Regions from separate parts of the Microbacterium hydrocarbonoxydans genome, predicted to be linked through region 3. Evidence: predicted binding sites of a transcription regulator. Region 3 holds the regulator's gene; each other region holds the start of a gene.
The links. Region 3 encodes LexA, which represses DNA repair genes until DNA is damaged. Its sites were predicted from a motif close to TCGAACANNTGTTCGA; they were not measured.
Positions count from the first base shown of each region.

Region 1: BLW44_RS03280 (HNH endonuclease signature motif containing protein) is a predicted target of LexA. The motif match lies at 5,027-5,042, and genes of this name have one in related genera.
Region 2: recA (recombinase RecA) is a predicted target of LexA. The motif match lies at 2,777-2,792, and genes of this name have one in related genera.

Region 1 is NZ_FNSQ01000005.1:614,901-624,745, forward strand. Features, by position in the region: gene hemC (hydroxymethylbilane synthase) at 1-291, shown strand, start outside; gene BLW44_RS03265 (uroporphyrinogen-III synthase) at 288-1,079, shown strand; gene hemB (porphobilinogen synthase) at 1,076-2,053, shown strand; gene hemL (glutamate-1-semialdehyde 2,1-aminomutase) at 2,169-3,548, shown strand; gene BLW44_RS03280 (HNH endonuclease signature motif containing protein) at 3,586-5,016, opposite strand; gene BLW44_RS03285 (hypothetical protein) at 5,162-5,611, shown strand; gene BLW44_RS18165 (ATP-binding cassette domain-containing protein) at 5,698-7,617, opposite strand; gene BLW44_RS03295 (enoyl-CoA hydratase/isomerase family protein) at 7,739-8,800, shown strand; gene BLW44_RS03300 (ABC transporter ATP-binding protein) at 9,025-9,845, shown strand, end outside.
Region 2 is NZ_FNSQ01000005.1:2,284,279-2,294,123, forward strand. Features, by position in the region: gene miaB (tRNA (N6-isopentenyl adenosine(37)-C2)-methylthiotransferase MiaB) at 1-540, opposite strand, end outside; gene BLW44_RS11370 (regulatory protein RecX) at 624-1,220, opposite strand; gene recA (recombinase RecA) at 1,539-2,582, opposite strand; gene BLW44_RS11380 (DUF3046 domain-containing protein) at 2,848-3,072, opposite strand; gene BLW44_RS11385 (helix-turn-helix domain-containing protein) at 3,096-3,404, opposite strand; gene BLW44_RS11390 (CinA family protein) at 3,546-4,028, opposite strand; gene pgsA (CDP-diacylglycerol--glycerol-3-phosphate 3-phosphatidyltransferase) at 4,025-4,600, opposite strand; gene BLW44_RS11400 (FtsK/SpoIIIE family DNA translocase) at 4,600-7,344, opposite strand; gene BLW44_RS11405 (GNAT family N-acetyltransferase) at 7,420-7,914, opposite strand; gene BLW44_RS11410 (ribonuclease J) at 7,988-9,664, opposite strand; gene dapA (4-hydroxy-tetrahydrodipicolinate synthase) at 9,733-9,845, opposite strand, start outside.
Region 3 is NZ_FNSQ01000005.1:1,399,928-1,409,772, reverse strand. Features, by position in the region: gene BLW44_RS07125 (histidinol-phosphate transaminase) at 1-861, opposite strand, end outside; gene BLW44_RS07120 (LysM peptidoglycan-binding domain-containing protein) at 920-1,285, opposite strand; gene lexA (transcriptional repressor LexA) at 1,568-2,254, shown strand; gene BLW44_RS07110 (S9 family peptidase) at 2,361-4,226, shown strand; gene smpB (SsrA-binding protein SmpB) at 4,227-4,703, opposite strand; gene ftsX (permease-like cell division protein FtsX) at 4,790-5,704, opposite strand; gene ftsE (cell division ATP-binding protein FtsE) at 5,701-6,795, opposite strand; gene BLW44_RS07090 (DUF2510 domain-containing protein) at 6,881-8,377, shown strand; gene BLW44_RS07085 (DUF2510 domain-containing protein) at 8,400-9,446, shown strand; gene prfB (peptide chain release factor 2) at 9,504-9,845, opposite strand, start outside.

The sequences.
Region 1 (9,845 bases), 790 kb from region 3:
CTGGATGCCGGATGTCAGGCGCCGATGGCCGCGCACGCGCAGGTGGAGGGTGACGAGATCCGCGTCAGGGCGGTCGTCTACGCACCGGACGGCGACCGCCGGATCGGCCTCGACGTCACCGAACCCCTGAACAGGGAGTATATTCGTCGGAACGGCAGCGGCAACGGAGCGGATGCTGCCGATGGTGCATACCCGATGCGCGCAGCACGCGAGCTCGGGTTGGTTGTCGCCCATCGGCTGCTCGAGCAAGGGGCGGCCGACCTCGTCTCCCGAGAGCATTCCTCATCATGACCAATTCGAAGCAGGACAGACCGCTGGACGGCTGGCGCATCCTCGTACCCCGCGGAGGCCCGTGGGGCGACGGTGTCGCCGCCAGCCTCCGTTCGCGCGGTGCGGTGCCCGTCGTCGCGCCGCTGATCAACTTCGCAGCGACCACCGACCAGGCGGCCCTCGACCAGGCGCTGGCACGCCTCGCGGCCGGCGAGTACGACTGGCTGACCGTCACGAGTGCGACCACCGTGGACGTGATGTTCGCCCACCGCGCCGTCGTGCCGCGCCGCACGAAGATCGCCGCCGTCGGCGAGACGACAGCCGCCGCGCTGCAGGCCGTGGGCTACGAGGTCGCGATGGTCCCGGACGAGGACAACTCGGCCGGCGGCATGGCCGAGCAGCTCATCGCCCTCGAGACGGAACCCCGGCGCATCCTCGCCCTGCGCAGCGAGATCGCGAAGCCCGTGCTCAGCGTCCTGCTGCAGGAGGCGGGGCACGACGTCGACAGCGTGGTGGCGTACCGCACGGTCGGCGTCCCGGTCACCGAGCGCATCAAACGCGATGTCGAGAACGGCCGCATCAACGCGATCCTGATCACCAGCGGCTCGGTCGCCGAGCAGGTGCGTGAGCAGTTCCCGCGGATCCCGGATGAGACGCTGCTCGCAGCCATCGGACCCCGCACGGCGAAGGATGCCGACAGGGCCGGACTGCCGATCACGGTCGTCGCCGACCGTCAGACGGTCGACGCGCTGATCGATGCGGTCTCGAGCTTCACCCTTCCGCACGCGGCGGATGAGCTGGCGCCATGAGCTTCCCCGAGGTGAGACTGCGTCGACTGCGCCAGTCTCCGGCGGTTCGAGGCCTGGTGCGAGAGACGTCGCTGGAGCCGCGGCAGCTGGTGCTCCCGATGTTCGTGCGCGAGGGCCTGACTGAGTCGCTGCCCATCGGGTCGATGCCGGGGGTCGCGCAGCACTCGCTGGATTCGCTGCGTGCGGCAGCGACCGAGGCGGCCGAGGCCGGAGTCGGCGGCGTCATGCTGTTCGGCGTCCCTGCGGTCCGTGACGCCCGGGGCTCGGGTGCGGATGACCCCGAAGGCATCCTCAACGTCGCCACCGAGGCTCTTGCCGCCGAGGTGGGCGATGCCCTCGTGGTGCAGACCGACCTCTGCCTCGACGAGTTCACCGACCACGGTCACTGCGGAGTGCTCGCGGCGGACGGCTCGGTCGACAACGACGCCACCCTGGAGCGCTACGCCTCGATGGCGCTCGCCCAGGCGCGCGCGGGATCGCAGCTGCTCGGCCTCTCGGGGATGATGGACGGCCAGGTCGCCGTGATCCGCCGGGCGCTCGATGCCGAAGGCTTCACCGACACGCTGCTCCTCGCGTATGCGGCCAAGTACGCGAGCGCGTTCTACGGCCCGTTCCGCGAGGCCGTCGACTCCCAGCTCACGGGCGATCGCCGCACGTACCAGCTCGACCCCGGCAACCGCCGCGAGGGCGTACGCGAGGCGGTCGTCGACGAGGAGGAGGGCGCGGACATCGTCATGGTCAAGCCGGCGATGGCCTTCCTCGACGTGCTGCGCGAGGTCAGGGATACCGTCAGCATTCCGGTGTGGGCCTACCAGGTGTCCGGCGAGTACGCGATGATCGAGGCCGCCGCTGCCAACGGCTGGATCGATCGCCGTGCCTCGGTCCTCGAATCGCTGCTGTCGATCCGGCGCGCGGGCGCGGACGTCGTCCTCACCTACTGGGCGACCGAAGCCGCACGCTGGCTGCGCGGCTGACCTCGTCTCGGTCGAGTGCCCGGAGAGCACCCGGCATCTGAGTCCTGTGCTCAGGTGTGCGGGATAGCCTGGAGGGGATGCCGGGAGAGCTCCGCGCATCGTTGAGGAGTGTGCTGTGACCGACCGCAATGACGACCTGTTCTCCGCTGCCCGCGAGGTGATCCCCGGCGGTGTGAACTCGCCGGTGCGCGCATACGGCTCGGTCGGCGGGACGCCGCGTTTCCTCGCGTCCGCGTCGGGTGCGACGGTGACGGACGCGGCCGGGAACGAGTACGTCGACCTCGTCGCGTCCTGGGGTCCTGCGCTGCTCGGTCATGCGCAGCCTGAGGTCGTCGCCGCGGTGCAGGAGGCCGCGACCAGAGGCCTGTCGTTCGGTGCCCCCACCGAGGGAGAGGTCGAGCTCGCGGCCCTGATCGCCGACCGCGTGCGCGTCGGCGAGGCGCGGCCCGTGGAGCGCGTGCGCCTGGTGTCGACCGGGACCGAGGCCACGATGACGGCGATCCGCCTCGCGCGCGGCGCGACAGGCCGCGATCTGCTGGTGAAGTTCTCGGGCCACTACCACGGGCACTCCGACGGGCTGCTCGCCGCGGCGGGTTCGGGTGTCGCAACGCTGGCGCTTCCGGGCTCGGCCGGCGTTCCTGCCCCCATCGCCGCTCAGACGCTGGTGATCGATTACAACGACCCCGATGCTCTCGCTGCCGTGTTCGCGGAGCACGGTGAGCGCATCGCCGCCGTCATCGTCGAGGCCGCGGCGGCCAACATGGGCGTCGTCCCGCCCCTGCCCGGCTTCAATCGTCTGCTCGCCGACACCGTCCACGCTCATGGCGCACTGCTCATCCTCGACGAGGTGCTCACGGGCTTCCGCGTGCATCCGGCCGGCTTCTGGGGTCTCCAGGCCGAGGCGGGCGAGGAGTACCTGCCTGACATCATCACCTTCGGCAAGGTCGTCGGAGGTGGGATGCCGCTGGCTGCGCTCGGCGGCCGGGCCGACGTCATGGATCTGCTCGCGCCGTTGGGACCCGTCTACCAGGCGGGGACGCTGTCGGGCAATCCGCTCTCGGTCGCCGCAGGTCTTGCGACCCTGCGGCTCGCGACGCCGGAGGTCTACGCCACGGTCGACGCGGCCGCGGCCCGTGTTTCCCGCGCCCTCGACGAGGCTCTCACCGATGCCGGTGTGACTCACGCGGTCGCGCACGCGGGGAACCTGTTCAGCGCGTCGTTCCGCGCGACGGCGCCGCGGACGTACGCCGAGGCCCAGGATCAGGAGTCGTTCCGGTATGCCGCGTTCTTCCACGCGATGCGGGAGCAGGGCGTCGCCCTGCCGCCGAGCGTCTTCGAGGCCTGGTTCCTCACCGCCGCGCATGGCGAGGAGGAGCTGCAGCGCATCGAAGCCGCTCTGCCCATTGCAGCGCGCGCTGCGGCTTCTGCCACGCCCGGTGCTGCCGCTTCTGCGGGGGCGTCTGCCGCGCCTTCTGCTGAGGATGTGGCTCAGTAGGCCGAAGCACCGACCAGGTTCGCAGAACTTGGCTGCTTCAGACGAACATGACCCGTCGCTTGGCGTCGTCTCGATAGGTCCGACCGAGGGGACTCGTCCAGTCGATCGCGCCGTCTGGGAGCTGGATGGCCGTCCACCGGTGTGCGTCTGCGATATCGGGATGCTTCAGCGCGTGATGTCCGGCGCACAGGTGAGCCAGATTGTGGATCGCGGTCCGGCCGCTTTTGGCGTGGTCGAAGGTGTGGTCGATCTGACACCGGTGCACCGGCATCCGACATCCGGGGAATCGGCAGTGCTGGTCTCGGGCGCGGAGGTGTCTGCGCATCGCCTCGGTCGGCGAATAGCTGTCGGTCTCGACGACGAGGCCCGTGGGATCGAGGAACAGCCGTGACCACCCGGGCATGCGCCCGGCGAGGTCTCTGGCGACGTCTGGATGCAGTGGCCCGTGCCCGTCGAGTTCGGCCGGACGGTCGTCGCACCCGCTGAGAGTCGTCGCTGCGACGGTGACGTGGATCCGACCGCGGATGTTGTCGAGTCCTGAGCCGTTCTCCGCACTCGGTTCCGCCGCCAGGAGCAGATCCATCAGCAGATCGGCCCTGACCTGATCGATCGTGCGAGTGTCGGCCGGGACCTGCTCGACAGTGGGGCCCGCGGCGGGACCTGTCGTGGGATCAGTGGTGGGATCGGTCGTGAACGTCCCGTCTCCGAAGATCGCATGGTCGTCGCGGGAGGCCGAGTCGTGAGCGATGTCGTCGGGATAGAGGGGGCTGTCGCCGTCATCCATCGGCTCGAGCACCGGTTCACGGTCTGCGCGCGCCGCGATGACGGCACGCGCGAGCTGGGTGAGCCGATCGATGACCGCTGCGGCGAGGTAGTCGGGAAGCACGGCCGTCAGAACGGCGAGCCCATCACCGACGGGACGCACGCTGACGGTGCGTTCGGAGGCCGCTCGCGCGTGGCGCGCCGTGGTCGTGGAACCCGCGAGCACCGCGGCCGCACCTGTGAGAAGCGCCTTCGTGCGGGCCGGGGTCTCCTTCTCGGCGACCGTCACGGCGACGACGTCGTAGCGCTGCAGCGCGTCGGCATCCGCTCTGCCGTTGTTGACAGCCTCGTGGACGACCCCTGCCGCCCGCACGATCTCGCGCACGTGGGCCGCCGAGACGATCCCGGCGCGGAACGCCTGTTGCACATGCGGGTGCCCTTTCTCGAGGAACGCAGCGTCGGTGAACGCGTACTCGATGCTCCCCTGGGCTATCCGGCCAGCCGCGGAGTACTCGGCGATCATCGATCGATAGATGGAGTCTCGATGGTGCGAGTGCTCGTCGCCGTCGGCTCTGCCGAGGCGCATGCGGCGTGCGAGAAGGCTCGACGCCTCCGCCTCGAGACAGGCGATCTGCCGACGGGTCTCGACCCATGAATCGAGCAGCTCGATGCGTTCATCGAGGTCGTCATGGGTGGTGGAAGGCATGCTCCGAGTTTAGTATATTTGTTCGAATGTCGAGCGGAACATCAGTATGGAAGAGGAGCGGAACAGTGGGACCCGACAACGGATCGTTGCCTTCCTGTGAGCAAGACACAGACAACTCGGAGAGCGCCGCTGGCAGACTGGACGCATGGTGACGTTGCTGCTGGACCAGACGCAACTCGAGATCGTGCTCTCGCCGATCGAGCGCGCAGCGAGCTTCCACCGCGACAACCTGCGTCTCGCCAGGGACACCATCACCAAGGTCCAGCTGATCGACGACGCATGGACCTGGCTCCGTGGAGTGCCGAACCCCGGGACGCACATTCCGGGCGTGCTCGCCGCCGGAACCTGGAAGGCCGCGGGAAGCGTCGACTTCGTGCTGATCCGCAGGCGTCGGCCCAGCGTGGTCATCGATCTCGCCGGCGACGACCAGTACCGCCGTCTGATCCTCACCACGCGCCACGGACTCGCACTGACCCAGGCCCTCCGCCTCGACGTCTCGGATGAGCCCGCCGACGTCGAGGAGATCGTCGCCACGGCGCCCACCCCCGCGTCGAAGGGGAGCCGCCGCCCGGTGATCCGACCGCGCCCGGCGTGACGCCCGCCACCGCGGGCTCCTGACGAAGAACGCCCTCCGCCGCCGTATGGCGCGGAGGGCGTTCTCATCGAGAGTCCGACGAGCGGTCAGGAGTGGTGGTGCTCGCCCTCGTGGTGCTCGTGGTGCTCGCCCTCGTGGTGCTCGTGGTGCTCACTCTCGTGGTGCTCGTGGTGCTCGCCCTCACCGTGCTCGATGGCCGGGGCATCGGCGGAGTCGACCGCAGCGCCGGGAACCTGGTCGATCACTCCGGTGCTCGCGACGGACCAGTGCGCGGCGTCCGCATCGCCATCCTCGGCGGCGGTGTTCTCGCCGAGCGGGTAGTCGCGCGGCTCGTCCTCGTAGTAGGCCCGTGCGGCGGCCGCGAGCATCGAGCTGACGGCAGCAGAACGAGGGTCGTCCGGATCGCCTTCGCTCGTGGTCTCCGCGTCGCCGGCGTCGACGTCCGACTCTGGGGATGACTCGTCGGCGTCCTGCAGCTCGGCGAAGAACTCGACCCCGGACGCATCCTCGGTCGAAGCATCCTCGGGGGCTGCCTCCTCGGTCGGCGTCTCGTCGACGGCCGCCGCCTCGTCGGCCGCTGCCGCTGCGGGTGCGCCGAAGAGGATGTCGTCGAACGACGGGGTCGGTGCGGGGGCCGAGGTGGGAGCGGGATCCGAGGCCTCGCCGGCCTCGATCTGACCGTCCTCGACGTGCGTGTCCGCCGCCTCGGAGACGACGTCCGCCGCGTCCTCGGCGTCGTTCGCGTCCGAGGCGTCTGCCGCATATCCGAGCTCGGCCGCGGCGTACTCGACGTCTGCTGCGGCGTCGGCAGCGTCGGCGTCGGCATCCGCCTGCACCTCGGCGGCGTCCGAGACGGCCTCGGCGTCGGCATCCGAGGCGGCCTCCGCGTCCGCATCCGAGGCGGCCTCCGCGTCCGCATCCGAGACGGCCTCCGCGTCCGCATCCGAGGCGGCCTCCGCGTCCGCATCCGAGACGGCCTCCTCGTCGCCCGCTTCGGCATCCGAGGCGGCCTCCGCTTCGGCGACACTCGCACCGACACCCGCCGACACGGGCGCGGCCAGGGCCTCGGGAGCCACGGTCGGCGCCGCCGAGGTCAGGGCGCCGGGGGAGAACCGCCCGCCGCGCATGAGGTCGATGAAGACGTCTTCCAGCGTGGGTCCACGCTGCACCAGGGTACTGAGCGCAATGCCCGCAGATGCCGCGATCGCGCCGACCGTGCCGGCATCGCTTCCGCGCACGGTGAGTCCGGAGCGCAGCACCTCGACCTCGAGCCCTGCGGCCGACAGCGCGGCAGTGAGCGCTGCGCGATCGGCGGCGTCGACGACGACCGCCCCGGTCGACGGATCGGCGAGCTTCTCGATGTCGCTGGAGAGAACCAGATGGCCCTTGGACAGCACGAGCACATGATCGGCGACCTGCTCGATCTCGCTCAGCACATGCGAGGAGACGAGGACGGTGCGTCCTTCGTCCGCGAGTCGGCGCATCAGCAGACGCATCCACCGGATGCCCTCGGGATCGAGGCCGTTCGCCGGCTCGTCGAACACGAGCGCGCCGGGGTCGCCGAGCAGGGCGTGCGCGACGCTCAGCCGCTGCCGCATGCCGAGAGAGAAGCTGCCGATGCGGCCCTCGCTCTCGTGCTCGAGGCCGACAAGGGAGAGCACCTCGTCGACGCGGGACAGAGGGATGCCGTTGGCTTTGGCTGCGATCGTCAGCTGACGCGCGGCCGAGCGCCGCGGGCGGTAGACCGTCTCCTCGAGCACCGAGCCGATCGTGCGCAGCGGATGGCGCAGCTCAGGGAAAGCGATGCCGCCGATGGTCGCGGTGCCGCTGGTGGCACGCACCTGGCCGAGCAGGATGCGCAGCGTGGTCGTCTTGCCGGCGCCGTTCGGGCCGAGGAAAGCGGTCACGACACCGGGTTCGACGCGCGCGGAGAAGTCGGACACCGCCGTCACGTCGTTGAAGCGCTTCGTGACGCGCGTGAATTCGAGCACCTGTCCGTCGGGCATCTGCGACCTCTCGTTGCAGTGGGCAGTTCTGTCTATCCTGCCGGAAAAGCCGCCGGATCGTGCATTTACCGTACAAACGCACTCGGATGCAAGGGTCAGTCGACGGGGTAGCCTGGCACGCGTGACCGAACTCAACGCCGCCCCACGGGTCCTCATCCGCACCGAAGGCGCTCTCGGTCGACTCACTCTCAACCGTCCGGAGGCGATCAACGCTCTCGATGTCGGGATGGTCCGGTCGATCGCGGAGGCGCTGGAATCATGGCGCGACGACACCGATGTGCAGATCGTGCTCATCGACGGCGAAGGGGAGCGCGGCATGTGCGCCGGCGGTGACGTCCGAGGCCTGCACGCCCAGATCGTGGCGGGACGCGCGGACGAGACGGCGGAGTTCTTCCGCGCCGAGTACGCGCTGAACGCGATGATCGCGGAGTATCCGAAGCCGCTCGTCACGATCGCCGACGGCATCACCATGGGTGGAGGCGTCGGCCTCTCCGGGCACGCCGCCATCCGCATCGTCACCGAGCGCTCGAAGCTCGCGATGCCCGAGACGCGCATCGGCTTCACCCCTGACGTCGGAGGCACCTGGCTGCTCGGCCGCGCTCCGGGCCGGTTCGGGGAGTACTTCGGCCTGACCGGGTCGACGATGAACGCAGCCGATGCCGTGTTCCTCGGCTTCGCGGATCACATCGTCCCCTCCGAGCGACTCGACGCACTGCGGGAGGCGCTCGCCTACCGCGCCGATCCCACCGGTCCGTCGGAGATCGTGCTGCTGTTCGACGAGACGCCCGAGCCGTCGGCGCTTCCCGCGTCCCGGGAGTGGATCGACGAGGCCTTCTCGGCCGACTCGGTCGCCGAGATCGTGGCGCGCCTCCGGGCGCATGGGGCGGCGGACGCCGACGCGACCGCCGATCTGCTCGAAGGCCTGGCGCCGACGGCGCTCGCGGTGACGCTGGATGCCGTGCGCGAGGCGCGGGCTCTGCCCGGCCTCCGTGCCGCCCTCGAGGGCGAGTACCGGCGGGTGATGTGGTTCGTGACGCAGCATCCCGACCTCGTCGAGGGGATCAGGGCGCAGCTGATCGACAAGGACCGCAATCCGCGGTGGGACCCTGCGACGATCGACGACCTCCCCGCCGATGCCGGCGCCGGGGCCAGGGAGTACGTGCCGGAGCATCCGCTCTTCTGACGCGCATCCGCTCGTCGCGTCACGCCGCCGGGCCTCGTCGCGAGTTCTTTGCCACGGTACACAAACCGCTGGCCCGCGCCCGAAAAGGTTCGCTGTGAGCGAAGGTCCACCCGCAGGGGGATACGAATGTCGTCGGTTCATGGCACTCTTGCATGTGCGCGATCGTCGGCCTGCGTCCGCCCGCCGAGAGACCTGCCACTTCATCCTTCCTAGAAAGTCCGCCTGTGCTGGGAAAAATCCTCGTCCGCTATCTCGCCCGCTATAAGTGGTTGCTCGTGGCCGTGCTGGTGTTCCAGTTCGCCAGCGCGATCGCGACCCTCTACTTGCCGCGCCTGAACGAAGACATCATCAACAAGGGCGTCGCACAGTCCGACACCGACTACATCTGGCGCACCGGCCTGCTCATGCTCGCCGTGTCCCTCGGCCAGATCATCGCCTCGGTCATCGCCACCTACTTCGCCGCGCGTGCCTCCATGGGGGCCGGCCGTGACATCCGCGCCGACGTGTTCGGCAAGGTGAGCGGCTTCTCCGAGCGCGAGGTCTCGCAGTTCGGCGCCGGCTCGCTGATCACGCGCAACACCAACGACGTGCAGCAGGTGCAGATGCTCGCGATGATGGGCGCCACGATGCTCGTCACCGCCCCGCTGCTCGCGATCGGCGGCATCATCTTCGCCGTCCAGACCAATATCGGCCTGAGCTGGCTGATCGCCGTCTCGGTGCCGCTGCTGCTGATCGTCGCCGGGCTCGTCGTGAGCCGCATGGTGCCGCTGTTCCGCAGCTACCAGGGCAAGCTCGACACCGTCAACAGGGTCATGCGCGAGCAGCTCACCGGAGTGCGCGTCGTTCGCGCCTTCGTGCGCGAGCGCATCGAAGAAGAGCGCTTCCGCGGCGCCAACACCGACATCATGGTGGTCGGCCGCAAGGTCGGCTCGCTCTTCGTGCTCCTCTTCCCGCTGTTCATGCTGATCCTCAACGTCACGATCGTGGCCGTGGTCTGGTTCGGTGGCATCGAGGTCAACAGCGGCACGGTCCAGGTCGGCACGAT
Region 2 (9,845 bases), 880 kb from region 3:
GTTGTTGCAGCCGACCGAGATCGACACCCAGCCGCTGTGCGCGGAATCCCGCTTGGTCGGGAGCGTGGACGGGAAGACCTCGAGCGACTCGAGGATCTCCAACTCCGCGTCACCGTTGTGACGTGCCCGCTCGAGAAGCCCCGGGAGCGAGCCCATGTTGTGAGTCCCGAAGACGACGTCGACCCACGGTGCCTTGTCGAGAACGGCCTGCTTGTCCATCTGCGCCAGACAGCCGCCGACGGCGATCTGCATGCCGTCCTTTCGCCGCTTCACCGCAGCGAGCTGGCCCAGGGTTCCGTAAAGCTTCCCCGCCGCGTTGTCGCGCACGGCGCAGGTGTTGATGATCACGACATCGGGCTCGTCGCCGACGGCGGCGCGCACATACCCGGCGCTCTCGAGCGACCCCGACAGGCGCTCCGAATCGTGGACGTTCATCTGGCACCCGAAGGTGCGCACCTCGTACGAACGCTGCCGTCCGTCGAGGTCGAATGCTGCCGACGACGAGCTGATGATCGTCGGCTCACTGCGAGGGATAGTCATGATCTCCCTATTCTACGAGCGCTTCGATGCACCGTGAGCGAGGAACGACCGAGTGCCGACGCTCTGGACGCCCGGGGGAACAGTCAGTCGGACTCGACGAAACGGACGCCCGACGTCGGACGGCCGGACGTCACCTCGGACAGAGCCGCCTTCGCTGCCGTCATCGCGACGGAGCCGTTGTATCCCCGCCTGGCCAGCTGTCCCATCAGGCGACGCAACGCGGTGTCACCGTCGAGTCGCGCCATGCTGCGTGCCTTTGTCCGTGCGTACTCCAGCGCACGATCGGCGTCGTCGTCCGGGAGCTCATCGAGAGCGGCATCGATCACGTCGCGGGGAATGCCGCGCTGTGCGAGGGCCCTCGACAGAGCGACCCTTCCCTGGCCTTTGCGCTCGACACCGGAGGTCACCAGCTGCCCGGCCAGTATCGCGTCGTCGAGGTAGCCGCGCCGGCAGAAGTCGTCGATCACCTCGTCGATGACCGCCGGATCGAGCCTGCTCGACTCACGCTCGTACCCCCTGAGCACCAGACGCGCCTCGGAGAGAGACAGCGACCTCGACCTCAGCTTGCGAACGAGGAGCTCCTCCGCCCCTTCACGCAACTGCTGCGGATCGATGGGAGATGCGTCGCCGGCCGGCGAGCCACCGGCGCTCTGCGGCTGCAGAGCACGGAGGCGCGGCACTGTTCGCGCGCCACCGCGCGCCGGATGACGATCGCTCGGACCCTGTGTCTCCAGAGAGGCGATCGGGCGTGACCGCCCTGCCTTCTCTTGTGCGATGGTTCCGTCACGGCTGTCAGTCCACGTCGAACGCCAGGACGCCTCAGCACCGGCGGCAGTCGCAGCTGGATCGTCAGCCCCTCGGTCGAGCTCACCCTCCACGGGAGACGGACCTGCCGTTTTCCGCCCGAACAGCGGGATGACGGGGGCGATCTGTTCGGAATCGCCCCCGCCGTCACTCACTGTGCGCTCCTGCCACGAATGATCCCGGAGCGATCATGATCACGCGGGGCGACGCTCGGCGAGCTCGTCGGCCGGTGCGTCGACGGCTCCGCCGATGCCGAGCTTCTGCTTGATCTGCGACTCGATCGCCAGCGCGATGTCAGGGTTCTTCAGAAGGAACGTGCGAGCGTTCTCCTTACCCTGCCCGAGCTGGTCGCCGTCGTAGGTGTACCAGGAACCGGACTTCTTCACGATGCCGTGCTCGACGCCGAAGTCGATCAGGCTGCCCTCACGGGAGATGCCGACGCCGTAGAGGATGTCGAACTCCGCCTGCTTGAACGGCGGTGCCATCTTGTTCTTGACGACCTTGACCCTGGTGCGGTTACCGACGGCGTCGGTGCCGTCCTTGAGAGTCTCGATGCGGCGGATGTCCATCCGGACGGACGCGTAGAACTTCAGCGCCTTTCCACCTGCGGTCGTCTCGGGCGAGCCGAAGAAGACGCCGATCTTCTCGCGCAGCTGGTTGATGAAGATCATCGTGGTGTTCGTCTGGTTGAGTCCACCCGTCAGCTTTCGCAGAGCCTGCGACATCAGTCGAGCCTGCAGACCGACGTGGGAGTCTCCCATCTCGCCCTCGATCTCTGCGCGCGGCACGAGGGCGGCGACGGAGTCGATGACGATCAGGTCGATGGCGCCGGATCGGACCAGCATGTCGGCGATCTCGAGAGCCTGCTCACCGGTGTCCGGCTGCGACACGAGAAGCGCGTCGATGTCGACGCCCAGCTTGGCTGCGTAGTCGGGATCGAGCGCATGCTCGGCGTCGATGAAGGCGGCGATACCGCCGGCGCGCTGAGCGTTCGCGATCGCGTGCAGCGTCAGCGTCGTCTTACCCGAGGACTCAGGTCCGTAGATCTCGACGATTCTTCCACGCGGGAGGCCTCCGACGCCGAGCGCGACGTCGAGGGCGATGGAGCCCGTCGGGATGACGGCCACAGGGGCGCGCTCATCACTGCCCAGTCGCATGACCGAGCCCTTTCCGAACTGGCGATCGATCTGGGCGAGGGCGGTCTCGAGGGACTTCTCGCGGTCAGCGGGTGATGGCATGACGTGCTCCTAATGCTCGCGTGGTGCCGCCTGTAGGCTGTCGCGGTCCTCCCGGCTGGGCGGAACTCTCCGACAAGGCGTATGGCTCTTGGCTTGCTTTCACCGTACGAGGCACCTCCGACATTGCGTCGCCAGCACCACGAAACGGGGAGAACGAACCCTCCGAACCACTTGTGCAGAACACTACGCCGGTTTCGAACAGATCTTCGACGACACGCCGACCACAGCGTGTCGGGGATCCGAAGACGATGGACGCAGAGGCGCGTCAGCGGCGGCGCGGCTCCAGACGACCTGCACCATGGCGGCGCTCGATCGGCACGTCGGTCTCGACGCAGAGCGCGAGCCAGATGTCACGAGGAGGCACGCCGGCATCCAGCGCCTCATCTGCTGTGCGCCCCCCGAGCTGCGTCAGGACGAGGTCGCTGACGAGCGAAGAAGCACGTCCGCCGAACTCATCGTCGACGGCACGGAGGAACTCACTGCGACGCATGATCGATCAGGCCGAGCAGACGCTCAGTGGAGCGAGAGCTCGGGTTCGATCGAGGCGACGAGATCGTCGGGAACGACATCAGGGAACACCTGGATGCCTTCGAGGACCGAGATGCGGTCTCCGACCTCGCGCATGATGGTCGAGATCGGGACGTCGAGTGCGTCGGCGACCGATGCGAGAATCTCGCTCGATGCCTCCTTCTGGCCCCGTTCCACCTCACTGAGGTAGCCGAGAGCGACAGACGCCTTGCTTGCAACCTGCCGGAGCGTACGCCCCTTCTGCAGGCGGAAGTCCCTCAGCACATCGCCGATTTCCTGTCGTACAAGAATCATCGGAACCTCCTCCCAGATCGCCTTCTCGAGGTCTCCCTCGATGAGACCGCCAGTCTAGTCTTACCGACCTTCACAAAATCTACCTTCGCACGCTGTGCAATCGGTGTGAGCACATCGGAGATAACGGATCATGCGCGTCGTCTATTCCCGAGCGAGTCTGCTCAGCAGCGCGAGCGCCGCATCCACCGCCTGCGAGCGGACGGCGGCTCGATCGCCTGCGAAGACGAAGGCCTCGGTCCGGGACGCGATCGGCGTCACGACTGCGATGTGCACCGTGCCGACAGGCTGGCCGTCCGGCGAGTCCGGCCCCGCGATCCCGGTGGTCGAGACGCCGACGTCGGCATCCCGTCCGTCGACCCGCACCGCCCGGCGGACTCCGACGGCCATCTGGCGTGCCACCTCGGCTCGGACAGGGCCCTGCGTCGACAGCAGGTGCTCGTCGACTCCGAGCAGAGTGTGCTTCACCGGCGTCGCGTATGCGACGACGGCCCCGAGCAGCACCGACGACGCACCCGGGACGGAGACCAGCTCCGCGGCGACGGCGCCGCCCGTGAGCGACTCCGCCACGCCCAGGGTCCAGCCCCGTGCATCGAGCGCGGACAGCGCGTCGGCCGCCGTCGTCACCGTGCGTGCCTTGCGCCTCTGACCTGGGCGACGATGTAGTCGATCCCGCTCGCGACGGTGAGGATGAGCACCACGATCATCAGGACGACGGTCACGAGGACCCATGCCTCCACCCCGATGAGCACGTACAGCGGAAGCAGCGCCCACGACAGGGCGACGCCCTGGACCGCAGTCTTGATCTTGCCCATCCATGCGGCAGCGACCACGTGCTCTTTCGCCACCATCAGGCGGTGCACCGTGATGCCCCACTCCCGGATCAGGATCACGACGACGATCCACCACTGCAGCTCGCCGAGCACCGCGAGACCGATGAAGCCCGCACCCGTGAGCAGCTTGTCGGCGATCGGATCCCAGAGCTTGCCGAAGTCGCTGACGATGTCGTAGCGCCGGGCGAGGTACCCGTCGACCCAGTCCGTGGAGATCGCGACGATGAAGAGGATCGCTGCGATCCAGCGCACCGCGATGTCCGCCAGACCAAAGGTGCCGCCGAGCAGGAGCAGGACGAAGAAGACGACCGCCAGCGGGATGCGGGCGATGGTGATCGCGTTCGGAAGCTGCCGTGGAATAGCCATCACTCGCGCCCCGTCAGTCCCCAGGCGTCTTCATCGCCCTCCGATTCCGATTCGACCACGGGAAGGCCCTGATACTGGGCCTCGACCGGGTCGTGGGGAGCGCCTGAGGCCATCGCCGAGGACGCGGCGGGTGCCGAGGACGGCGCTGCGGGCACATCCTCGCCGCGCAGCTTCGCCATGACCTGCGGGAGCTGCTCGGCCGTCGCGAGCACGTCTCTCGCCTTGGATCCCTCGGAGGGACCGACGATCTCGCGCGACTCCAGCAGGTCCATCAGGCGTCCTGCCTTCGCAAAGCCGACGCGCAGCTTGCGCTGGAGCATCGAGGTCGAGCCGAATTGCGACGAGACGATCAGCTCGGCGGCCGCCAGCAGCAGCTCGAGATCGTCTCCGATGTCCTCGTCGACCTCCTTCTTCTTCGTCGGCTCCAGGGCTTCCTGCACGTCGGCACGGTAGTCGGGACGGGCCTGACGGGTGACGTGCTTGACGACGGCGTCGATCTCCTTCTCGTCCACCCAGGCACCCTGAAGGCGGAAGGGCTTCGAGGAGCCCATCGGCGAGAAGAGCGCGTCACCCTGACCGATCAGCTTGTCCGCGCCCGGGCTGTCGAGGATGACCCGGCTGTCCGTGACGCTGGTCACCGCGAACGCCAGGCGGGACGGGACGTTCGCCTTGATCAGACCCGTCACCACGTCGACGCTCGGACGCTGCGTGGCGAGCACGAGGTGGATCCCCGACGCTCGGGCCAGCTGCGTGATGCGGACGATCGAGTCCTCGACGTCACGCGGTGCGACCATCATCAGGTCGGCGAGCTCGTCGACCACCACGAGAAGGTACGGATAGGGCTTGAGGACACGCTCGCTGCCCACGGGCAGATCGATCTCATTGGCCCTGACCGCTCTGTTGAAGTCATCGATGTGACGGAAGCCGAACGACGCGAGGTCGTCGTACCGCATGTCCATCTCCTTCACGACCCACTGCAGCGCCTCGGCGGCCTTCTTCGGGTTCGTGATGATGGGGGTGATCAGGTGCGGCACACCCGCGTAGCTCGTCAGCTCGACACGCTTCGGGTCGATCAGCACCATCCGCACGTCGGAGGGACGCGCGCGCATCAGCAGGCTCGTGATCATCGAGTTCACGAAGCTCGACTTACCCGACCCGGTGGAGCCGGCGACGAGCAGGTGAGGCATCTTCGCAAGGTTCGCGATGACGATGTTGCCGCCGACGTCCTTGCCGACACCGATGGTCATGGGGTGCGTGCTCTTGTGCGCCGCGGGTGAGCGCAGCACGTCGCCGAGGGCGACCATCTCCTTGTCGGCGTTGGGGATCTCGATGCCGATCGCGCTCTTGCCGGGGATCGGCGAGAGGATGCGGACATCATTGGATGCGACGGCATAGGCGAAGTTGTTGCTGAGCTGCAGGATCTTCTCGACCTTGACCCCGTGCCCGACCTCGACCTCGTACTGAGTCACCGTCGGACCCCGCGAGAAGCCGGTGACCTTGGCGTCCACCTTGAACTGCGTCAGGACGCTGGTGATCTGCTCGATCACCTTGTCGGTGGCCTCGGACCTCGCGACCGGAGGCGGCCCCTCGACCAGCAGCCCTGGCGAGGGCAGCACGTACGGAGCGACAGGGGCCTGCGGGCCCTTCTCCCCCGGGCCGGCGGTTCCGAAGCCGTCGAGCCCCGGCAGCTCCGGCATCTCTCCCGTGTCGGACTCGTCGTCGAGCAGCGCCGTGGACTGCTGCCCGGCCAGCGACTCCGTCACGGCGCGCACGTCGGAGAGCACCTCGGTCGCGGCGTCGTAGGGATCTTCCACCACGACCGCCTGGTCGTAGGCAGGGGTGGGCTCCGAGGTCGTCAGCAGGGCGGTGATGTCGTCGGAGCCGAGGGTCCCCTCGTCCGGGTCCTCCTCGCGTCCGGTCTTGTTGCGGCGCCACCAGGGCAGCACGTCGGGGTCGTCCGACTTGTCCGCCTCGTCGATCGCCGCGGCGTCCTTCGCCGGCTTCTCGACGCGTTCGGCGTCGAACATCCACGCGTACAGGTCGCCCAGACGCTGACCGATGCGGTTCGGCGGGGTCTTGGTGAGGATGAGGATGCTGAGGCCAGCGAGGAGTGCCAGCACGATGTAGGCGCCCACCGGCGTCAGATAGGACAGCGGCTCGCCGACCATCCAGCCGAACAGGCCGCCGGCGTCGCTCAACGCGAGCATCCCCTGCCGCGGTTGCGCGCGGACGAGGACCCCTGCGGAATCGACGTGACCGGCCGCGATGTGGCAGAACCCGGCGAGGGTGAGCACGAAGAGACCGAAGCCGATGCCGATGCGTCCGTTGTCATGGACCGATGAGGGGTGGCGGAACAGCCATCCGGCGAGCAGGAGCAGCAGTACCGGCATCACGAAGGCGACGCGTCCGACGAGCGCGCCGACGGAATAGGCGCTGATGTTGGTCGCCACCTCGTTGCCGATGAAGAACCACTCGTTCACGGCGCCCGCGACCGCGAGGAGGACCAGGAGGAACGGGAACCCGTCACGCCTGTCATCTTTCTCGAGCGTCTCGGGACCGAACGCGCGGAAGAGCCCACCGACCCCGTGCGCGAGGCCGCCCCATGCGCGAACGGCGACCGGCGGCTTGTCGAGCTCGTCGATGTACTTCTTCGGCGCAGCCTGAGCCTTCGGAGCTGCCTGCCTCTTGGGGCGAGGCGTGGCGCTCTCGGATGCGCGCGCTGACTTCGTGGAACTCCTGGCCATGTTCTCACGTTACGACGGGAGGGCGACATTGCCCGTAATGACGCGGCTTTCCGGCGTCTTCCGCACGAAGCGGGCTCACGCCAGGCGGTGCACCATGGTCTCCCGTGCGGCTCCCTGCTCGGACCCCACGAAGCCCTCCGACCGGTACAGCGCGCGGGCGAAATTGTCCTTCTCGACGCTCAGACTGAGTCGCGAGTGGCCGTGGGCGCGCGCGAGCGCCACCAGATCGCGCAGCAGGGCTCGCCCGACGCCGTGCGCCCGCCAGATCGGCTGGACGCCGATGATGAGCTCCGGCACCGCAGTGCCGACGAAGCCGAAGCCGGGGTCGTCCTGCGAGAGCATCCGGTACCACGCGGCGCCGATGGCCTGTCCCTCCTGATCGACGGCCACCACGCCCGCGTCCGCAGGACGCATCCAGCCGCTGATGTATCTGCGATGCTCGGGCGCGGTCAGGATCTCGTGGCGCGCCCGTGCTGCGCCCGAGCGCCAGTTCGCGGCCTCGACGACCATGTCGGCGAGGAAGCTCCCGTCCGCCTGCACGGCGGGTCGGATCGAGAAGGCATCCGGCATGGACAGAGACTACGACCAGCCGGTTACATCAGGATGACGGCGGACTGTGAATCCGTGCCGCCACCGGCGGCGACTACGCCTCGATGACGAGCGGCACGATCATCGGGCGACGACGCAGCTTCTGGTTCACCCAGCGCCCGATGGTGCGGCGGACGACCTGCGACAGCGAGTGCGTGTCGCGGACGCCGTTTCCGGACGCCTCCTTCAGCGCGGCGACGATCTTGGGGGCCACATCATCGAACACCGAGTCGTCCTCCGCGATCCCTCGGGCGTGGATCTCCGGGCCGGAGATGATCCGGCCGGTCGCGGCGTCCACGACGACGATGACCGAGACGAAACCCTCCTCCGCCAGAATGCGACGGTCCTTGAGGTCGGCATCCGTGATGGCGCCGACCGTGGAGCCGTCGACGTAGACGAAGCCCAGGTCGAGCTGACCGGCCACGCGCGCCTCGCCGTCCTTCAGGTCGATGACGGTGCCGTTGGAGGCGATGATCGTCCGCTCGGCGGCGATCCCGGTGTCCTGCGCGAGCTTGGCATTCGCGATCAGGTGACGGTACTCGCCGTGCACCGGCAGCACATTCTTGGGGCGGAGGATGTTGTAGCAGTAGATCAGCTCGCCCGCGGCGGCGTGCCCGGAGACGTGCACCTTCGCGTTCGCCTTGTGCACGACGTTCGCGCCGAGCTTGGTCAGACCGTCGATGACGCGGTAGACCGCGTTCTCGTTGCCGGGGATGAGGCTCGACGCGAGGATCACGGTGTCACCGGGGCCGGGCTCGATCGCGTGGTCGAGGTTCGCCATGCGGCTCAGCACCGCCATCGGCTCGCCCTGGGACCCGGTGGACATGTAGACGATCTTGTCGTCGGGAAGGTCGCGCGCCTTCTTGTAGTCGATCAGCAGTCCGCTCGGCACCTTGAGGTATCCGAGGTCCTCCGCGATGGTCATGTTGCGCAGCATGCTGCGGCCGAGGAGCGCGACCCGACGCCCGTGGGCGTGCGCGGCATCCAGAACCTGCTGCACGCGGTGCACGTGGCTGGAGAAGCTCGCGACGATCACCCGACGAGGGGCCTTGCCGATCACCTGGTCGAGCACGGGGCCGATCGACCGCTCGGTCGGGGTGAAACCGGGCACGTCGGCGTTGGTGGAGTCGACGAGGAACAGGTCGACGCCCTCCTCGCCCAGACGCGCGAAGGCGCGCAGGTCGGTGATGCGTCCGTCGAGCGGCAGCTGATCCATCTTGAAATCGCCGGTCGCCAGCACGAGGCCGGCCGGCGTGCGGATCGCCACGGCGAGAGCATCCGGGATCGAGTGGTTGACGGCGACGAACTCGAGGTCGAACGGTCCGACCTGCTCGCGCTGGCCCTCCTTCACGGTGAGCGTGAAGGCCTTGATGCGGTGCTCCTTGAGCTTCGCCTCGACCAGGGCGAGGGTGAGGCCGGAGCCGATCACGGGGATGTCGCTCTTCAGGCGGAGCAGGTACGGCACGGCGCCGATGTGGTCTTCGTGACCATGGGTCAGCACGACGCCGACGATGTCATCCAGTCGGCTCTTGATCGGCTCGAAGTCTGGGAGGATCAGGTCGACACCCGGCTGGTGCTCCTCGGGGAACAGCACACCGCAGTCGACGATGAGGATCTTGCCGTCGAACTCGAAGATCGTCATGTTGCGACCGATCTCACCGAGCCCGCCGAGGGGGGTGACCCGCAGCGTCCCCTCGTCGAGTGATGTGGGTTCTGCGAGCGGGATGGACATGCTGTCTCCTCAGTCGGACGCTGCGCGCGTCCGTTCGTTCGTGGTGACGCGCCTCGGCGCGTCGATGCTCAGCGGGTCGTGCCGTGCACCTTCGGCAGGGCGCCGCCCGCGGCCGCGTTGCGGTCGGGGCGGAAGTTGGAGAAGTCGGCACCGGGGACGTCCGCGACGAGGTCGAGCTCGT
Region 3 (9,845 bases):
GCGCTGTTCCACGATCTCCTCGACCATGCCCAGCATGACCTCGGAGTTGCGCAGAGCGGCGATCGCTGCCGCCTGTGTCAGGGCGCTCAGGTGGTACGGCAGACGCACGAGGCGGAGAGCGTCGATGAACGCGGGGTCGGCGGCAAGATAGCCCACTCGTGCTCCCGCGAACGCGAAGGCCTTGCTCATCGTGCGCGACACCGCGAGGCGCGGTCGCCCGTCGAGCAGAGTCAGCGCCGACGGCGCCTCGTGCGGCGCGAACTCCTGGTACGCCTCATCGACGATCACGATGCCGCGCGACGCCTCGTAGACGGCCTCGACCACGTCGAGACCGAGCGGGGTGCCCGTGGGGTTGTTCGGGGAACACAGCAGGATGACGTCGGGGTCGAGCTCCTCGACCTGCGCGGCCGCCTCATCGGGCGTGATCGTGTAGTCGGGCTGGCGGGCGCCTGCGATCCAGCGCGCGCCCGTGCCCTGGGCGATGAGCGGGTACATCGAGTACGTCGGTGCGAAGCTGAACGCCGTGCGCCCCGGTCCCCCGAACGCCTGGAGGATGTGCTGGAGCACCTCGTTCGATCCGTTGCCCGCCCAGATCTGTTCGGGCTGGAGTCCATGTCCGAGATACTCCGCGAATCCCTCGCGCAGCGTTGTGAACTCACGGTCGGGGTACCGATTCACATCCCGCAATGCGACCGCGATGTCGTCGAGGATGTCGCTCGCCACGGCATCCGGCACGGGATGCGTGTTCTCGTTGACGTTCAGGGCGATCGGAAGCGGAGCCTGAGGAGCGCCATACGGCGTGAGGCCTCGAAGGTCGTCGCGAAGCGGGAGGTCAGACAGTGATGCAGTCACCCTTCCCATGGTAGGCCGCGTCAGACCACTCGACTCTCGTCATGACGCAGAAGGACTGCGCGGGGCCTCACTCGGAGTACTGCGCGGGGATGGCCAGTTCCTGACCGATCTGCAGCTCGCCGCCGTGCAGGACGTTCAAGCGGGTGATGTCGCCGATGACCTCGCGCGGATCGGCAGCCGGTGCGATGCTCTCGGCGATCGACCACAGGGTGTCGCCCGGCATCACCGTCACGGTGGCGAACGACGCGGTGGCCACCTGCTCTCCCGATGCCATCGCGCTGCCGCCGCTGAGAGCGGCGAAGCCGATCCCCACGGCGAGCGGCACTGCCGCGATCGCGAGGACGACACGGCGGCCACGCGCCGTCAGCTTGAGCCGCGTCGCCGGGCGAACCGGAAGAACTACTGCTGCGGTGCTGAAGGTGATGGTGCTCATGTCGTGGCTCCTCTGCATCTCCCGCCGAAACGGTGAAGTTGGCGTAGCGTTCGCATCCGCGTCTCGGCCGGGAGCCTTTGATGCGAAGCTACGTTCCGAAGGTATCTTCGAATTCGAACATCTGTCAAGCGTTCTTCGAAAAACACATCCGATATTCGGCCGACACGCTCGAACAGATCTTCCACATCAGCGCGATTCTCGGATACGGTTTCGATACGGATACCCCACCACGGACCTCCGACATTCGAACTGAGACGCCGGATCGCATACCTGAGGAGCACCATGAGCGAGAACTCCGCACCCGAGTCCGACGTCCCGCGAACGCGTCGCCGGAAGAGCCTGAGTCCCAAGCAGATGGCGATCCTCGAGGTCATCCAGACCTCGATCAGCCGGCACGGCTACCCGCCCAGCATGCGCGAGATCGGCGACGCCGTCGGCCTGAAGTCGCTGTCGAGCGTCACCCATCAGCTCGGTCAGCTCGAGCTCAGCGGCTACCTGCGGCGCGATCCGGGCAAGACGCGTGCCATGGAGGTGCTCATCGACCTGCCCGGTACGAGCGGCGAGAACCCCGCCGATGTCGCGACGCCTGTCGGCGACGCCGCACTCGTCCCCCTGGTCGGGCGTATCGCCGCCGGGGTTCCGATCACCGCCGATCAGCAGGTCGAGGAGATCTTCCCCCTTCCCCGGCAGCTCGTCGGCAAGGGCGACCTCTTCATGCTCAACGTCTCGGGCGAGTCGATGATCGACGCGGCGATCTGCGACGGCGACTGGGTCGTCGTCCGGTCGCAGAACAGCGCGGAGAACGGCGAGATCGTCGCGGCCATGCTCGACGGCGAGGCCACGGTCAAGGTGCTGCGTCGCCGTGACGGCCACACGTGGCTGCTGCCGCGCAACTCCGCGTTCGAGCCGATCCTGGGTGACGAAGCCGTCATCCTCGGCAAGATCGTGGCCGTGCTGCGCGCCGTCTGACTCCCGCGAAGGCTCCTCCTGCACAGGAGGAGCCTTCGTCATGCGCGGCACCGTCGTCCGCACTCCGCCCGATGCGGGCCGTCGGTCGGCACCATAGGCTCGGAGCATGTCGTCGCCGTTCGGTACCTGGCCCTCTCCCTTCTCCCCCGCCACTGTCGCCACCGCCGCACCACGGATCGACGGCGCCCTATTCGTCGGCGAGGAGATCTGGTGGGGCGAATCCGTCCCCTCCGAGGGCGGGCGCCTGACCGTGCGCAGCTCGACCGGGGCCGACATCCTTCCCGCCCCCTGGAGCGCTCGCTCGCGGGTGCACGAGTACGGCGGCGGGGCATGGACAGCCGACGACGACGGCACTCTCTACTTCGTGGCCGCTTCAGATCAGCGCGTGCATCGGATGCCGCGGGGCGGCACACCGGCCCCGCTGACCCCCGCGGGCCCCGCCCACGGCGGCCTGCGGTTGCAGCAGGGCCGCCTGTTCGCCGTCAGGGAAGACCTGACGCAGGACCCTCACCGCCGGGCGATCATCGAGATCCCCACCGACGGTTCGGCGCACGACGACGCCTCTCGACTGCACGTGGTCGTCGAGGGCGAGTCGTTCTACGCGCATCCCGCCCTCTCCCCCGACGGTACCCGCATCGCCTGGGTCGAGTGGTCGGGACGGCGGATGCCGTGGCAACATGCCGCCCTCAAGCTCTCGGACGGTGCGACCGCCGTCGAGCTGCCCGCCCGCGCGGCTCTGCAGCCCGAATGGCTGGATGACACGGAACTCGTCTACGCCGACGATCCCTCCCGTCGCTGGACGCTGCACCGTCAGCGCATCGAGAATCTCCGAGCGCTCGGGCCGGCGGAGCCCGTGGGTGACGACGACGTCGACGCCGACACCGGATACGGGCTCTGGGTGCTGGGCAACCGCTGGTACCGGCCGCTCGATGACGGGCGTCTCGTCGCCGTGCGGACCGAAGGACGCGACGAGGTCGTCCTCCTCGATCACGACGGTGCCGCCCGGGTGCTCGAGCTCCCCGCCGACGGACATGTCAGCGTCGACGACGTCTCAGGCACCCGGGTGCTGCTCTCCGGGAACAGCTCGACGACATCGCCTGGCGTGTGGTGCGTCGACGTGGACTCGGGTGAGGTCACGGCGATCACCGGTGCCGAGCCCGTCGACCCCGACTGGATGCCCGCAGCCTCCTCACTGGTCGTGAAGGGAGCGCACGGCGACGTGCACGCCTTCGTGTACTCCCCGGCGAACCCGACGACGTCGGCACCCGAGGGCGAGCTCGCGCCCTACATCGTGTGGGTGCACGGCGGTCCCACCGCGCACGTCACGGGAGCCGCATCGGCCGCCATCGCGTTCTGGACGAGCCGGGGCATCGGCGTGCTCGACGTGAACTACGGCGGCTCCACCGGCTACGGACGCGCCTATCGTGAGCGCCTCGACGGGGCATGGGGCGTCGTGGACGTCGACGATGTCATCGCCGCCGCCCGCGGCCTCGCCGAGGCCGGCCTCGCGGATCCTCACCGCATCGCGATCCGCGGCGGATCTGCCGGCGGCTGGACGGTGCTGTCCGCCCTCGTCCGAGGCGGCACGTTCGCGGCGGGCATCAGCCGCTACGGCGTGGCCGACCTGCGGATGCTGACCGCGCACTCCCCCGACTTCGAGGCGCATTACATCGACGGTCTCGTCGGCCCGCTGCCGGAGGCCGAGGATCTCTACGTCGACCGCTCTCCCCTGACCCATGCGGACCGGATCGATGTGCCGGTGCTGCTGATGCAGGGAGCGGATGACCGGGTGGTGCCGCCGTCGCAGTCGGAGGCCATCCGCGACGCACTGGCTGCGCGCGGGATCGATCACGAGTACGTCCTCTACCCGGGTGAGGGACACGGGTTCCGTGCGAAGGAGACGATCGTGGATGCGCTCGAGCGCGAGTACTCGTTCCTCGGCCGCGTCTTCGGGTTCGCTACCGAGAGCTGATCACTCGCCGACGCGGTTGCGCAGGCGCATCGCGCGCTCGGCCTCGCGGGTGTCCTGACGCTCGCGCAGCGTCTGGCGCTTGTCGAACTCGCGCTTGCCCTTGGCGAGAGCGATCTCGACCTTGGCCCGACCGTCGGAGAAGTACAGCTTGAGCGGGATCAGCGTGTAGCCACCGGCCGAGACGGCATGCTGCAGCTTCGCGATCTCCTCGCGGTGCAGCAGCAGCTTGCGGACGCGCTTGGCCGAGTGGTTGGTCCAGTGGCCCTGCGAGTACTCCGGGATGTGCACGGAGTCGAGGAACACCTCGTTGCCCTTGACGAACGCGTAGCCGTCGCTCAGATTCGCGCGCCCCTGGCGCAGCGACTTCACCTCGGTGCCGGTGAGCACCATCCCCGCCTCGTACGACTTCTCGATGTTGTAGTCGTGACGTGCGCGACGATTGGTCGCGATGACCTTCTCCCCGCGTTCCCTGGGCATGATTCTCTCCTGATCCGTGCCGTGCAGTGGCTCCAGAGCCCGGTGGCGGGCGCACGACAGCCTGTCAGTCTATACCGACGGGCGGCTCACGTGCGCAGCCAGCGACGGATCGCGAAGCCTGCCGAGAGCGCGGCGAGCACCACGCCGATGCCGATCAGGACCGGCACCACGATCGCGGCGTCCCTCATCGAGACCCAGGTCGTGATGAACGGGACGCGCCCTCGCAGGTAGCCGTCGACACCGAAGTGCACACCTGCGACCACGGCGGCACTCGCCAGGACGGACCCGAGGAATGCGGCGAAGACGCCCTCCAGCACGAACGGCGTTTGGATGAAGCGGTTCGAGGCGCCGACCAGACGCATGATCCCGATCTCCTTGCGCCGCGCATACGCGGATAGCCGGATGGTCGTGCCGATCAGCAGGATGGCGGCGATGAGCATGAGCACGGCGATCCCAACGGCGATGTACGTCGCGACGGTGAGGGCCGAGAAGAGGGGTTCGAGGTACTGCAGCTGGTCCTGGACCTGCTCGACCCCGGCGACGCCGTTGAACGCCTCCGCGATGACCTGGGATTGCCCAGGGTCCTTCATCGTCACGAAGAACACCTCGAACGCCTGGTCCGGCGTGATCACGCTGGCCTGGTCCTCGCCCAGCTGGTCGACCAGCTTGGCGTAGGTGTCTTCCTTCGAGTCGAAGGTGACTTCGCTGATGAGCGGCGCGAGCGCCTCGCCCTCCAGCTGGTCGCGGACGGCATTCACCTGGTCCTCAGAGGCACCGCCGTCGACACAGGTGTCCTGCTCGGAGATGTCCGAGCACATGTAGACCGCGACCTGCGCCCGCTCGGTCCAGTAACCGCGCATCGTGCCGATCTGCGCCTGCATGAGGATGGCTGCGCCGACGAAGGTCAGCGAGACGAAGGTCACCAGGACGACGGAGATCACCATCGAGATGTTGCGCCGCAGGCCGCCGAGGACCTCGGTGAGGATGAGTCCGATTCTCATGAGGTCGGGCCCACTTCCTCTGCGCCGTCATCAGAGAGGCCGAGTCGATCGGCCACCCCGAGTTCGGCGACGTCGACCTCGGGAAGCACGATCGGGTGCGTGCGCGGACCGGCGGGAGCGACGGGGGTCGTCTCACCGGGCATCCGCGCAGCGACCTGCTCGACGACCGGCTGCTCGACGACCGGCTCCTCGAGCGGTGCGGCCTGCGCCTCGGGAGTCTCGGATGCCGTCGGCACGGCGTCGGACGACGCCGCTGCGGCCTTGCGCTGGGCACTCAGCTCCTCGGCGAGGGCCGCCCGGACGATCGAGAGGTCGGAGGTCTGGCGCTGCACCTCCTGGACCGCGGTGAGGGCTGCGGCGGCCGCCGCGCCTCGCACCTCCTCCGGCACGAGTCGAGGGATGTTGGAGGTGTCGCCGTATCCGCCGTGCACCTCGTCACGCACCATCTCGCCGTCACGGAGCTCGATGACCCGACGCTGCATCTGGTCGACGAACGCCGCCTCGTGAGTGGCCATGAGCACAGTCGTGCCTCCGGCGTTAATGCGCGCGAGCAGCTGCATGATGTCGACCGAGGTGGCGGGGTCGAGGTTTCCGGTCGGCTCGTCGGCGAGCAGCACCTGGGGGCGGTTGACGAGCGCCCTGGCGATCGCGACGCGCTGCTGCTCTCCACCGGAGAGCTCGTGCGGCATCCGCTTCTGCTTGCCGTCGAGTCCGACGAGGGCGAGAGCCTCCGGCACCGCCTGCTGGATGAAGCCGCGGGAGGAGCCGGTCACCTGCAGCGTGAACGCCACGTTCTGGTAGACCGTCTTCGACGGGAGCAGGCGGAAGTCCTGGAAGACGGATCCGATGTGGCGCCGGAAGTACGGCACCTTGCGGTTCGCGAGCGAGCGAAGATCACGTCCGAGCACGGCGACGCGACCTGTCGTCGGCACGTCCTCCCTCAGGATGAGCCGCAGGCAGGACGATTTGCCGGACCCCGAGGCACCGACGAGGAAGACGAACTCCCCGCGCTGCACTTCGAAGTCGACACCGGACAGCGCGGGCCTCGCGGTCCCGCGGTAGCGTTTCGTGACGTTCTCGAACCGAATCATGGCTGTTCGAGCCTAAGCGCGCCGTGTCGTGTGCCCGCGAGCGACACCCCGGGCACTCCCTGAGCGTCTGCCTCCACTGATATACATGGAGATGCCGATCCATGCCGTCTGCGTGGACCACGACTTCGAGGGGAACACCATGACGACGCCTGCAGGCTGGTACGACGACGGATCCGGGCGCCAGCGCTGGTGGGACGGCACGCAGTGGACGGAGCACTTCGCACCCGTCGCGGAGGCCCCGGCAGCAGAGTCCGCCGTCGAGGCGACCGCCGCAGATGCTGCTGCGGAAGCATCCTCCACCGAGGACGATCTGGATGCCACCCACGACCGGGCATCGGCCGAGACGTCGACGGGGTCGGCCGCGGAGGCTGAGACCGCCGATTCGATCCAGTCCGTGGCCGCGGTGGAGAGCCAGTCCTGGAACACCCCGGCACCGACGGATGCCGCAGACGACACGGTCGGGCAGAGCGCGTCGCAGACACCCGCCGAAGACGTCGCAGCCCCCGACGCCGCACCCGCGTGGGCGGCCTCAGAGTCCCCGGCGGCCACGCCTGCCGACTCCGCCGTCGAGTCCGCCCCGCAGCAGGACTTCGTCGCCCCGGGAGGCACCGGTCCGACGGCGCCGCTCGACGGCGACGTGCCGCCCTACGCGAATGCCGCCCCCTCTTACCCCGCCGCAGCGCCCTCCTACCCTGGCGCCGCTCCCTCCTACCCTGGCGCAGCGCCCGCGCAGCCCGGGGCGTACCCGACGGCTCCCGGATATCCGGCAGCCGCTCCCAGCTACCCCGGCGCTGCGGCGTACGCTCCCGCCGGGCAGAACTACGGCGCGCCCGGCGGCTACCCGCCCGCCTACGGCGCTGCGGCACCCGCAGCCCCGGCCGGCATCTCGATCGTCGGCATCGTCGGCCTCGGTCTCGCCGCCCTCGGCACGCTGCTCGCCTGCATCCCGGTCACCTTCGTGTTCGGCTGGATCCTGCTCGCCGCGGGCTTCATCGTGTCGCTGATCTCGCTCTTCCTGAAGGGCAAGAAGTGGCCGGGCATCACCGGGCTCATCCTGTCCGTCGTTGGCACGATCATCGCGGTCATCGTCGCGATCGTGTTCGCGGTCGCGAGCGTCGCCGACGCCGTCGACGACCTGCCGACGGACTCCCCGTCCAGTGGCACCGAAGACGGCACCGACACCCCTGAGGTCGTCGAAGGCGAGCTCGGTGCTCCCGTGACGATCGAGCAGCTCTCGGGCACGAGCGAGGTCACGATCAACTCGGCGAAGTGGGCGACCACCGACGGCTCGAGCATCGAGTCGACCAACGGCGGCTACGTCATCCTCGATGTCACCTTCGAGGGCATCTCCGGCACGAGCTACGTGAACCCCTTCTACTTCTCGATCGAGACCGCCGAGGGCGCAGAGGGCACCTACGACTACTACGTCGACGGGATCGTCGCCGAGGAGCTCGCGGCCGGCGACACCATCACCGGCACCATCACGTTCGATGTCGCGCAGAGCGAGTCGTACGAGATCATCTTCACCGACGAGCTCCTCGAAGAGGTCGCGCGCATCTCGATCACGCCGTCCGCCGGCTGATCCCGAACAGCGGGCAGGAGCGATGACGACCCCGGCGGGGTGGTACGACGACGGCTCGGGCCGTCAACGCTGGTGGGACGGCTCGGGGTGGACGCAGCACACCGTCGAGTCCGCCCCTCCCGCCCCGCAGGCCGAGTCTGCACCGGTGCCGGCCTCTGCCGCGCCGGTGCAGGCCTCGGCAGCACAGGGCGCAGCCGCCTCCGCGCCGGTCGAGCAGCCCTTCGTCGCTCCGCACGTGTGGCAGGCGCCGAGCCCGGCAGCGGATGCCGGCGCCGACCCGTATCCGCGTGCTGACGCCCCGTCGGCGATCGCGCAGAACCCGTATCCATGGTCGGGCCAGCCCGGCGCGTACCCTGGTCAGTTCACTCCCGCGCAGCCGAAGACCCGGGCGTCGATCCTCGGCATCATCGGACTCGCGGTGGTCGTCGTCGGCGTCATCCTGTCGTGCATCCCGGTGATCTCCGTCGTCGGCTGGGTGCTGCTGGGCGCGGGCTTCGTCGCCTCGCTCGTCTCGCTCTTCCTTCCGGGGACGAAGTGGCCGGGCATCACGGGTCTGGCGGTCGGCGTCGTCGGCTCGGTGCTCGCGATCGGCGTCGGGCTGCTCTCGCTCGGCATGACCGGGCTCGCCTCCCCCACTCCGTCGCCGTCGGCCTCCGCCGAGGAGTCCGAGGATCCGGGCGCGGACGGCGGGCTTCCCGAAGGCACCGAGACGGTGCCGATCGGCGACCTCGAGGTCGGGCACTGCCTGCCGCTGATCGAGTGGGATGACGAGATCTACGAGCTCCCGATCGTGCCCTGCGACCAGCCGCACACCGACGAGGTCTACCTCATCTTCGACGCGCCGGACGGCGATTTCCCGGGTGACGACGAACTCCAGAGGCTCGCCACGGAGAAGTGCGACGCGGGCTTTGCGACGTTCATCGGGGTGCCGTACGAGGAGTCCGAGCTCGACAACTACTGGTTCGTGCCGACCGAGGCCTCGTGGAATCGGTGGAACGACCGGGCGATCCAGTGCATCGCGGTGAGCTACGAGGAGATCACCGGCACGCTCGAGGGCGCCGCCCGCTGAGCTGAACGAGGCGCGAACTCGGAACGCGCTCAGAGCGCTGAGGTCAGAGCGCTGAGCTCAGTCCTCTTCCTTGCGCTTGCGCCAGCGGATGCCGGCCGAGATGAACCCGTCGAGGTCGCCGTCGAACACGGCGGCCGGGTTGCCGGACTCGTGTCCGGTGCGCAGGTCCTTGACGAGCTGCTGGCCGTAGAGGAAGTACGAGCGCATCTGGTCGCCCCAGCTCGCGGTGATGTTCCCGGCGAGCTCCTTCTTCTTCGCAGCCTCCTCCTCCTTCTGCAGCAGCAGGAGGCGGGTCTGCAGCACGCGCATCGCGGCAGCACGGTTCTGGATCTGCGACTTCTCGTTCTGCATCGACACGACGATGCCGGTCGGAAGGTGCGTGAGGCGCACGGCGGAGTC